Regions from separate parts of the Paenibacillus sp. USHLN196 genome, predicted to be linked through region 3. Evidence: riboswitches for the same ligand, from Rfam matches in the RefSeq annotation. Region 3 holds a riboswitch; each other region holds the start of a gene.

Region 1 (3,284 bases), on a different contig from region 3:
AAGCCGGTATTACATAAAGTGTATGGAGGAGAGAAGCCCGACGGAGGAAGTCTGGAGCAGGTCTATGAAAGACTGCGCATGATTCGAATCCGCTTTCGTCGGCACGCAGAGACAGAGCGGCATGTTGGTTAATGATCGGAAATGAAAAAAAGACGAGGCGTTCCTCCAGAAGGAGCGCTTCGTCTTCGTTATTTCATAGAAGTTCATACCCAGTCTTTTTTACGGAAAATAAAGAACATGCTCAGGCCCAGTGTTACCATCAGGCCAATCACAACAAAATAGCTGTATTTCCAGTTAAGTTCTGGCATATTCGTAAAGTTCATACCGTATATACCGGTAATGACCGTCAGCGGCATGAAAACCGTAGTAATCGCGGTAAACACGCGCATGATCTCATTCGCCCGGTTCGCAATACTGGATTGATAGGCTTCTCGCAAGTTACCCATCAGGTCGCGGTAGGTTTCAAAGGTTTCAGATATTTTTACGGCATTCTCATAGATGTCACTGAAATATTTTTGCAGTTGATCATCAATGAGACGCAGATCTTTTTTGTTAAGGGTGTTAATGACCTCTTTCTGAGGTCCAAGCACTTTTTTCAGCCACAGAATCTCACTGCGCAGCCCGATGATTTCATTCAGATGAGACTTTTTGGTGTGCATCAGAATATCTTCCTCAAGCTTCTCGATCCGAGCTTCAATTCGGTCACCTACGGTGAAATAATTGTCAACAATCAAGTCAACCAGCAGATACAGGAGACGATCGGGTGTACTGATTTCCTGTTCCCACAGGATGGGTTTTAATGTGCGTAATTCGCTGACCTTCTGTTTTGTAACACTAATAATGAAATGTCTGCCGAGAAACAGGTTGACCGCACGTAGAAATATCTCTTCATCATCGAAACGGATGCTATTAATCACAATAAAATAATGATTCTCATAGATTTCAATCTTCGGACGTTGTTCTTCGTCACTAAGACAGTCTTCCACAGCCAGATCATGCATCAAGAACAGCGGCTGAAGTACCGCCAAATCGTCTACGTCTGCATCAATCCAGTAAAATCCTTCCGCTGGTGGAGTCAGCGCCTGCTGAATGTCGTCCACCGGAATAAATACACCGTTGTTTACCAACCGGATTTTCATCGTTAATCTACTCCTTCTGCACCCGCCAACTTGGCGGATATTATCATTATGGGCGCAAAAAGAACAAATCAGCCGGTCGGCAGCGGAGCCTGGAGATCAGGGCTGCGTTCACTATATACTCAAACGGAAGTCACGTCCCGCTGCCGGCATTCTGATGTCAATTCTCTATGCAGTTTGTCGGAATTCGGCTGCCAGTCAGGCCTCGGGTCGCCATCCATTTAATATGTCACCTCTCACATAAGGGTTTATAACACCTTGTTTAGTATACCGCTGGTACAAGGTGCTTTCAAGCGCAAAAATGTGTCTATTTCGCGCCCTGAGGCAGTGTATGACAACGGATGATGAACGGTTCCGATCTGGGAAGCAGACATCGAACTGCATCTTGACGTGAGGGCATTAATGTAATAAAGTAGACGGTGAACCATATTTAATTACAATCTAATACAGCGAAATCTTATCAAGAGTAGGTGGAGGGACTGGCCCGATGAAACCCGGCAACCGGCGGTATACCGCACGGTGCTAATTCTTGCAGCGACTAAGTGTCAAGTGGCACTGTTGTAACTGAGAGATGAGAGAGGCGCATATCTTTTTTACATATGACCTTTCTCGAAATCCGAGGAAGGTCTTTGTTATATGCCCCGACTTCTCAGCAGTGATTTTCGCTAAGGAACTTGAGGTTGTTTGTAACGTTGGATGAAAGAGCAATTCAATGTTTTTACAAGCTCAAGGCAGTCTATAACTGTATTGATGTGAAGACATCAAGCCAGGGGTTGCTGCATCTATCTATGCACAAGGAGGAGTTAGATTTACCATGCCAATCAAAATACCTGATACTCTGCCAGCAAAAGAAGTACTTGAAGGAGAGAATATCTTCGTCATGGATGAAACTTCTGCATACCAGCAGGATATTCGTCCACTCCGTATCGCTATATTAAACCTGATGCCCACAAAGGAAACGACCGAAACACAATTGCTTCGTCTGGTGGGAAACACGCCTATTCAGGTGGATGTCGTTCTTGTACATCCCAAATCCCATACGTCGAAGAATACGTCTCAGGAGTATTTGGATCTGTTCTATAAAACCTTTGATGAGATTGAGCACCGCCGTTTCGATGGAATGATTATCACGGGTGCTCCTGTGGAGCAGATGGATTTCGAAGACGTGAACTATTGGAATGAAATCCAGGAGATCTTCGAATGGACCAAAACAAATGTGACATCAACCCTGCACATATGTTGGGCCTCCCAGGCAGGTTTATACCATCATTTTGACGTACCCAAGGTTGCACTAGATGAAAAGTGTTTTGGGGTTTTCCCACATACCATCAATAAACCCCATGTTCCGTTGCTGCGTGGATTCGATGAAGTGTTCAACGTTCCACATTCCCGTCATACGGAAGTGAGACGCGAAGATATTGAAAAGAATGAGAATTTAGAGATTTTGGCTGAATCCGAGGAAGCGGGGATCTTCCTGGTTGCTACCAAAGACGGCAAACAGATTTTTGCCACAGGACATGCCGAGTATGACCCGTTCTCATTAAAGTGGGAGTATGACCGGGATGCAGCCAAAGGTTTGGATATCGCATTGCCTAGACATTATTATCCCAATGACGACCCTTCTCGTGTGCCACCGGCTACTTGGCGCGCTCATGCCAACTTATTATTCTCTAACTGGCTCAATTACTATGTGTATCAAGAAACACCTTACGATATTGGCCCGCAAATCTAATCGAGATTACAGGAGGATGCAGCAATGGAAGACAACAACAAGTTGAAAATCGAAAGCCGCTTAGCACAAATTGGGTCCATCAATGAACCGGTAACAGGCGCCATTAACTTTCCGATCTATCAATCCACTGCGTTTCGCCACCCGAAGCTTGGACAAAGCACGGGATTTGATTATATTCGTACAACCAATCCAACCCGCAAAGTGTTGGAAGAAGCAGCCGCAGCGCTGGAATCCGGTGATGCAGGGTTTGCCTGTAGCTCAGGCATGGCAGCTCTGCAAACCATCTTTGCCATGTTTGGTCAGGGAGATCATCTAATTGTGTCGCTGGATCTGTATGGCGGAACCTATCGTCTGCTTGAACGCATCTTGTCCCGTTTCGGTGTAACCGCAAGTTATGTGGACACGAATGATCTTGC
Region 2 (3,284 bases), on a different contig from region 3:
CACTTTCAATTCTACTGTACGCGGAGCTCCTCCTTCATTGTCTGCGCCGCTGTCGGCGTCCTTGTTGTTTCCGCACGCGGCAAGAACCGCAATCAGCATAAGACTAAGTAGAGCAAAAGACCATTTTTTCATGTGTAAAACCCCTTCTCTAATCATTTTTTTCATGTGGCATCCGCAAAAATGCATATCCATCATGTTATCTATGTGTTATTTCCTGGTGAAAAATGTAACCAAGCGATCTCCAGCCATCTGAAGAATCTGAACTAAGATGACCATAAATACAACGGAAATGATCATAATTTCATTTTGATAACGGAAGTAACCATAGTTGATTGCCAGCGTTCCCAGACCTCCACCGCCAACCATACCCGCCATCGCCGTATACGATACAAGCGTAACGATAGTGATGGTTATCCCAGCAAGAAGACCAGGTAGTGCCTCAGGCAATAGCACCCGTCTTACAATCTGTCCGGTCGATGCACCCATCGCCTGTGCTGCTTCAATGACACCACGATCTACTTCACGCAGTGTTGTTTCCACCAAGCGGGCGAAATAAGGAGCGGCTGCAATGACAAGTGGCGGTATAACGCCGAGAACTCCTGTGGCTGTACCAACCAGCGAACGAGTGAATGGAATAAGAGCGACAATCAGTATGATAAACGGAACTGATCGCAAAATGTTCACAATCAACGACAGAATAGAATAGACCACGCGTGATTGTGTTGATGCGGATCTTGCTGTCATGAATAGCAATACCCCGAGTGGCAAACCAATAATTATAGTGAATAAGCCTGATGCACCCAGAATTTGCAGTGTCTCTATGGAAGCTTTACCGATCTCTTCCCAACGTACTGTTGAAAAATCCATGTTAACGTAGCACCTCCACATCAAGTCCCTCTGCGGATAATTCTGATATTGTCCGGTCAATCGCATTGGTATCGCCTTCGAACCGAACGGTCAGCTGCCCATAAGGAACCTGTTTGATCGTAGAGATCGTACCTTGCAGGATGGCAAAATCCACACCGGTTTTACGTACCGTTCTGGATAAAATCGCTTCATACGTTTTGTTACCCAGAAAGGATATCTTCACAAGTTTGGAAGCAGCACCTGCCTGTAATTCCAAGCCTGCATTCGCCAAAGCAGTCTCTTCAAGGGCAAGTCCAACTTCATGATCACGCATCATAAAGTCCCGTGTAATGGCATGCTGCGGCTTCAGGAATACTTCGGTTACAGGTCCCTGTTCCACTATGCCACCTTGATGAATGACAGCTACCTTGTCACAAATATTCTGAATGACGTGCATCTCATGTGTAATCAGCACAATCGTGAGATTGTACTTTTCGTTAATGTCGAGCAATAACTTCAGAATCGAATTCGTCGTCTGCGGATCAAGCGCCGAGGTGGCCTCATCACATAGGAGTACATTCGGATCACTGGCGAGTGCTCTTGCAATCCCTACACGCTGTTTCTGTCCACCCGATAATTGAGCCGGATATTTGCTGCTATGGTGCTCCAGACCAACCAGGGCGAGCATTTCCTTCACTTTGCGATCAATGGCTTCCTTGGGTGTATTCACAAGCTTTAACGGAAAAGCTACATTGTCATACACCGTTGCCGAGGATAACAGATTAAAGTGTTGAAAAATCATACCGATCTTGCGTCTCTGTTGCTGCAATTCGGTTTTGTTCAGTTCAGTCAGGTTAATCCCGTCTACCCATACTTCACCCTCCGTAGGGCGCTCCAACAAATTAATGCAACGGATCAGTGTACTTTTACCCGCTCCAGAATGGCCGATCACTCCGTAGATTTCACCCTTTTGGATGCTCAAATTCAGCTCGGATAGTGCCGTTGTAGATTTTGCCCCTTTGCCGTACGTTTTCGTTAAACCTTTTAATTCAATCAATCGCACTTGCCCCTTTCCAACCACCTACATGTATCTTTACCCGATCTAAAGGAAAACTCCCCTATACATACAAAAAAAGAGCCCTTTGCAGATACAAAGAGGGCTCTTTACGTGAAAGAATATACCTTCTCATCTGCCAAAATCGTGTCTTGCACCATTTTGTAGGAATTAGCACCTAACATCTATAACGAATGACACATGTCGTTACAAATCGGTTGCCGGGCTTCATCGGGCCTGTCCCTCCGCCGCTCTCGATAAGAAATATGTTGTTGTAGGATTCTATAAGTTCATGTAGTTTATGCTTATAATGTGAACGTAACTTTTGAAATATCAGTATCTTTGTCACTGTAACATTCTAATTGAAACTCAGTATATTCCAAGTATTCCGATTTGTCAAAGGGAATTATTTCTTTGCCATATTTTATTGATATAACTATAAGAAGCTGTTAACGTTTCACAGACCATATCCACGCCCTGACGCATTTCCTGCACATGCTGATTCAGATCCTCCAATTTCACTTTACCTTGCAGGGTCTGATGTAACTGCCACAGGTCATCATGCATTTCGGAGTTCATGTAGTGAATCTCCATATTACGTCGTTTGCGCAGCTTGCTCATCGGTTCACGATAAGAGTCCTTGATCTGTATTAATTGCAACGCAAGATCATGATGCTCCCTCGCATAGTCGAACTGCCTTAACACGGTAAAATAAGAAAAATGCGCTTTTGTATTTGAGGTATTCAGCTGGAATATCTCATTCAATACGGTGCCGACTTTATCCAGAATGGCAAAGCAGCGAATGAAGCCATCTTTGTAGAAATACACATACCGAGCATACTCGGCTTTTTCAGTCGGTGTCATATCATCCGTAGAACCTGCAACGACCTTTTGCCGAAAATGAGCAGCGGCGAAGCAGCTTTGCTCCAGTTCATCCAGGGAAGAGATAAGTCCCTGTGTCCACACATACAGTTTACGATAGTCGTGAGTAGGATCATGATCCACGTGCATCTGTCGCTGAAATAGCTCAAGCGTATGCGCCATTGAGTCCATCGCTTCCTTCAATTTGCCTTCATTTATACGCGGCTTTTCTCCGAGCAACGTTCGCAGCATATATAACCTCCTCTTCCACTCTGCTGATCCATAAAGATTCATCACTTTAATACATAATGCTAATTCATTCCGGAGTAAACGTATAAACGCTGCTTGCCATAGGTTGCCCTGATCCCCCTGACATCAAACAAAGTCCACCTGTCCAATGATGTACATCACTGGAAGGTGGACTTTCAATATTGAGCCCAAAGACCAAGAAATGGATCTAGAAACGATTAACCGGGCGGTGCAGCTTGTACACCAGGAAACTCATATACGTTAAGATCCCGAA
Region 3 (3,284 bases):
GGTTGTAGGCAGTCTGTCACTCGACGGCATCAAAACACGTACTTGGCCCACGCTCGATCTGGTAAGAAGCTTCGAGATTCAAGGTTTGATCTTTGAACGGTTCGAATCCCTGCTACTGGTCATCTGGATTATGCAGATCTTCTCGAGTTTCACGATCACACACTATTGCGCTTCGGTGGGCATTCGGGATTTATTTCGTACGAAGAAGATCAAGGTCATTATGTACGCCTTTCTGCCAGTAATATATCTAACAGCATTAATGCCGAAAACCGTGGATGAAACTTTTGCACTGGGTGATATGTTGGGCAATCTATCCGTGCTTCTTTTTGCCATTTTACCTCTGTTGCTGCTGTTAATAAGTCTGATTCGCAAAAAGGGAGGCAAGCAAGCATGATTCGTATTTTTATGCTTTTACGTGTAGCCTTTGCTTTGTCCGTTCTTCTGGTAATATCCGGATGCTGGAGCAGTAGGGAGATCGAGGAACTAAGTGTCTATGTTGGTCTCGGGATCGATATCGCGAAAGAAACGGAATTTGAGAAGGACATCGCTGCCCAGGGAGGAAAGTATCCAAAGAATAATTATATAACGGCTACCGTGCAGATTGCTCCTGGCACGGGCGGTTCGAACAGTAAACAGGGCGGACAATCCGGTTCACCTGCTTCGGGAAAGACTTCCTATTCCAATGAACAGCTTACTGGAGATTCGTTGCTGCAAATCTTTCGTCAGTTTGCACTAAGGCGAGACCGTCCACTTATCGGACATCATCTAAAGGTCATCGTTGTCTCCAAGGATATTGCCAAAAAGTATGGTCTGGACCAGCTACTGGATTTTGTACTTCGGGATAACGATATTCGTCCAAATTGTCTGGTACTGATAAGTCATCATCGCGCCGTGGATGTCCTGACTTCGGATGATCCCTCTCGGATTCCAGCATTTTATCTAACAGGAATTACCGGTAATTCATACTTGTCCAACAAAATCCTTGACCCTGTTTTGCTCTCCAAATTAGATGCCCAAATGCAATCTGGTTCCAGTTTCTTGCTCCAGAATGTACTATACTCCAATGGAGAGGGCAAGTTCTCAGGTGGCAGCATATTCGATGGGAAAACAACCAAGTTTATTGGAGAACTAAGTCAAACGGATCTGGAAGGTTTATCGTGGCTCAGGCCTAAGGAAAGAGGAGGCGTCTTGAAGACTTACAACAAAGAGGGATTCACTGTTGTATATGAAATGAAAAAGAAGAAAACAAAAGTAATTCCCAAGGTTGTTGGCAATGATATTTCATTCCATGTAAAGACCCAATCCGAAGGCTGGTTAATGGAGGATTGGCGTGCTCCCGAAAGAGAGGAAAAAGGGGCTTATCGCGGGGAACTGGAAAAAGAATTTGCTGAACTGGCGGAACAACAGATTCGTCAGGTGTTATACAAGCTGCAGCATACCTACAAAGTGGATGTTGCGGATTTTCGGGATAGCTTACGTATTAAAGAGCCCAAAACATGGAAGAAAGTCAAAGATGATTGGGATAACATTTTTAGTACCGTGCCAATTACGTACGATGTGAAGATTAGCATTACCAATCCGGGATCTTCCACCGAATAGCGATGTATTTCATTTATGATTTAAATGTTGACACATTCATGATAGATCGCTATATTTATAAAAAATCATTTTCTTATCCAGAGAGGTGGAGGGACTGGCCCTTAGAAACCTCAGCAACAGATCTGAAGGATACTGTGCTAATTCCAGCGGGTGAAAGCCTGATAGATAGGAGCGTTTGTTTTTATTTGTCAGTAACGGCGCACTCTTTAGGCAGAGTGGGTCTTTTTTGTTTTTTCTGGATGAAGAAGTAGGGGAGCAGCAGGTATGGAGAACAACAACGACAAAGGGCATTTTCAGCGGAAAATGCAGGCACGGCATGTGGTCATGCTCTCTCTTGGTGGAGTGATTGGAACGGGATTATTCCTCAGCTCAGGTTACACCATTCAGCAAGCGGGACCACTGGGTACCATTCTGTCCTATCTGATCGGAGCGATCGTCGTATATTTGGTGATGCTCTGTCTTGGTGAACTCTCGGTTCACATGCCAGAGACGGGAGCATTCCATAGTTATGCAGCCAAATATATCGGACCGGCAACGGGCTACACGGTGGCTTGGTTATACTGGTTAACCTGGACTGTTGCGCTTGGCTCCGAATTCACAGCCGCCGGATTGCTGATGCAGCGCTGGTTCCCATCGGTGAACGTATGGATATGGAGCGCGCTCTTTGCCCTGATGATTTTTCTGTTTAACGCTTTAACGGTGAAATTATTTGCGGAATCCGAGTTCTGGTTCTCATCTGTAAAAGTAGTAACTATCGTAATCTTCATTATTATCGGTGGCGCAGCCATGTTTGGGTTCATACCCATGGCGGATTCTGAACCGGCTCCATTTCTATCGAATATTACCGCATCCGGGTGGTTCCCTCATGGGGCTACAGCGATATTGATGACCATGCTTGCTGTAAACTTTGCCTTCTCAGGCACCGAGTTAATCGGCATTGCCGCCGGTGAGACGGAGAACCCCGAAAAGACGATACCGAAGGCTATTCATACAACGCTGTGGCGTTTGGTTATTTTTTTCATCGGAACGATTGTTATCTTGTCTGCTTTGCTACCGATGTCGGATGCCAGTGTACTGCAAAGTCCATTTGTAGCGGTAATGGAGCGGGTGGGTGTACCGTATGCAGCAGACATTATGAACTTTGTTATTCTGACGGCGATTCTCTCTGCTGCCAATTCAGGCCTGTATGCTTCGTCACGGATGCTCTGGTCTCTGGCTGATAAAAAAACGATCTCTCCGTGGTTTGCCAAATTGACGAAACGCGGGGTGCCATTGAATGCACTTCTGATCAGTATGGTTGGTGGTGCGCTGGCTCTGCTGTCCAGCATCATTGCGCCAGGTACCGTGTATATAACACTGGTTTCCATTTCGGGTTTGGCTGTTGTTGCGGTATGGATGAGCATCAGCGCTTCCCAATACATGTTCCGCAGACAATATATCCGGGAAGGCCATGCGGTCAAAGATCTGGTGTACCGTACTCCACTATACCCGGCGGTACCGATTATCTCATTTATATTATGCCTGGCTTCATGCATAGGTATTGCTTTTGATCCTACGCAGCGAATTGCGCTGTATTGTGGGGTTCCGTTTATCGCAGTATGTTACGCAGCTTATTATCTGACAGAACGTGTGAATAAGAAAAGAGGACAAGTACATGACGCAAGCACAACAGAATAACCCCATAG

What was found. A riboswitch is a leader RNA that binds a small molecule or an ion and turns the genes downstream of it on or off. The one in region 3 is predicted to bind S-adenosylmethionine.
Region 1: another riboswitch for S-adenosylmethionine. It lies ahead of metA (homoserine O-acetyltransferase MetA); the one in region 3 lies ahead of mmuP (S-methylmethionine permease).
Region 2: another riboswitch for S-adenosylmethionine. It lies ahead of WFI24_RS23905 (methionine ABC transporter ATP-binding protein); the one in region 3 lies ahead of mmuP (S-methylmethionine permease).

The regions. Positions count from the first base shown of each region.
Region 1 covers NZ_JBBCYH010000004.1:228,462-231,745, forward strand. The annotation lists gene WFI24_RS10945 (HRDC domain-containing protein) at 1-132, shown strand, start outside; gene corA (magnesium/cobalt transporter CorA) at 204-1,139, opposite strand; SAM riboswitch class I at 1,591-1,714, shown strand; gene metA (homoserine O-acetyltransferase MetA) at 1,951-2,868, shown strand; gene WFI24_RS10960 (PLP-dependent transferase) at 2,893-3,284, shown strand, end outside.
Region 2 covers NZ_JBBCYH010000011.1:74,632-77,915, reverse strand. The annotation lists gene WFI24_RS23915 (MetQ/NlpA family ABC transporter substrate-binding protein) at 1-132, opposite strand, end outside; gene WFI24_RS23910 (methionine ABC transporter permease) at 208-867, opposite strand; gene WFI24_RS23905 (methionine ABC transporter ATP-binding protein) at 869-1,903, opposite strand; SAM riboswitch class I at 2,030-2,164, opposite strand; gene WFI24_RS23900 (Cthe_2314 family HEPN domain-containing protein) at 2,297-3,013, opposite strand; gene WFI24_RS23895 (COX15/CtaA family protein) at 3,219-3,284, opposite strand, start outside.
Region 3 covers NZ_JBBCYH010000012.1:182,385-185,668, reverse strand. The annotation lists gene WFI24_RS25500 (GerAB/ArcD/ProY family transporter) at 1-394, shown strand, start outside; gene WFI24_RS25495 (Ger(x)C family spore germination protein) at 391-1,599, shown strand; SAM riboswitch class I at 1,670-1,771, shown strand; partial or broken gene mmuP (S-methylmethionine permease) at 1,864-3,274, shown strand; gene mmuM (homocysteine S-methyltransferase) at 3,254-3,284, shown strand, end outside.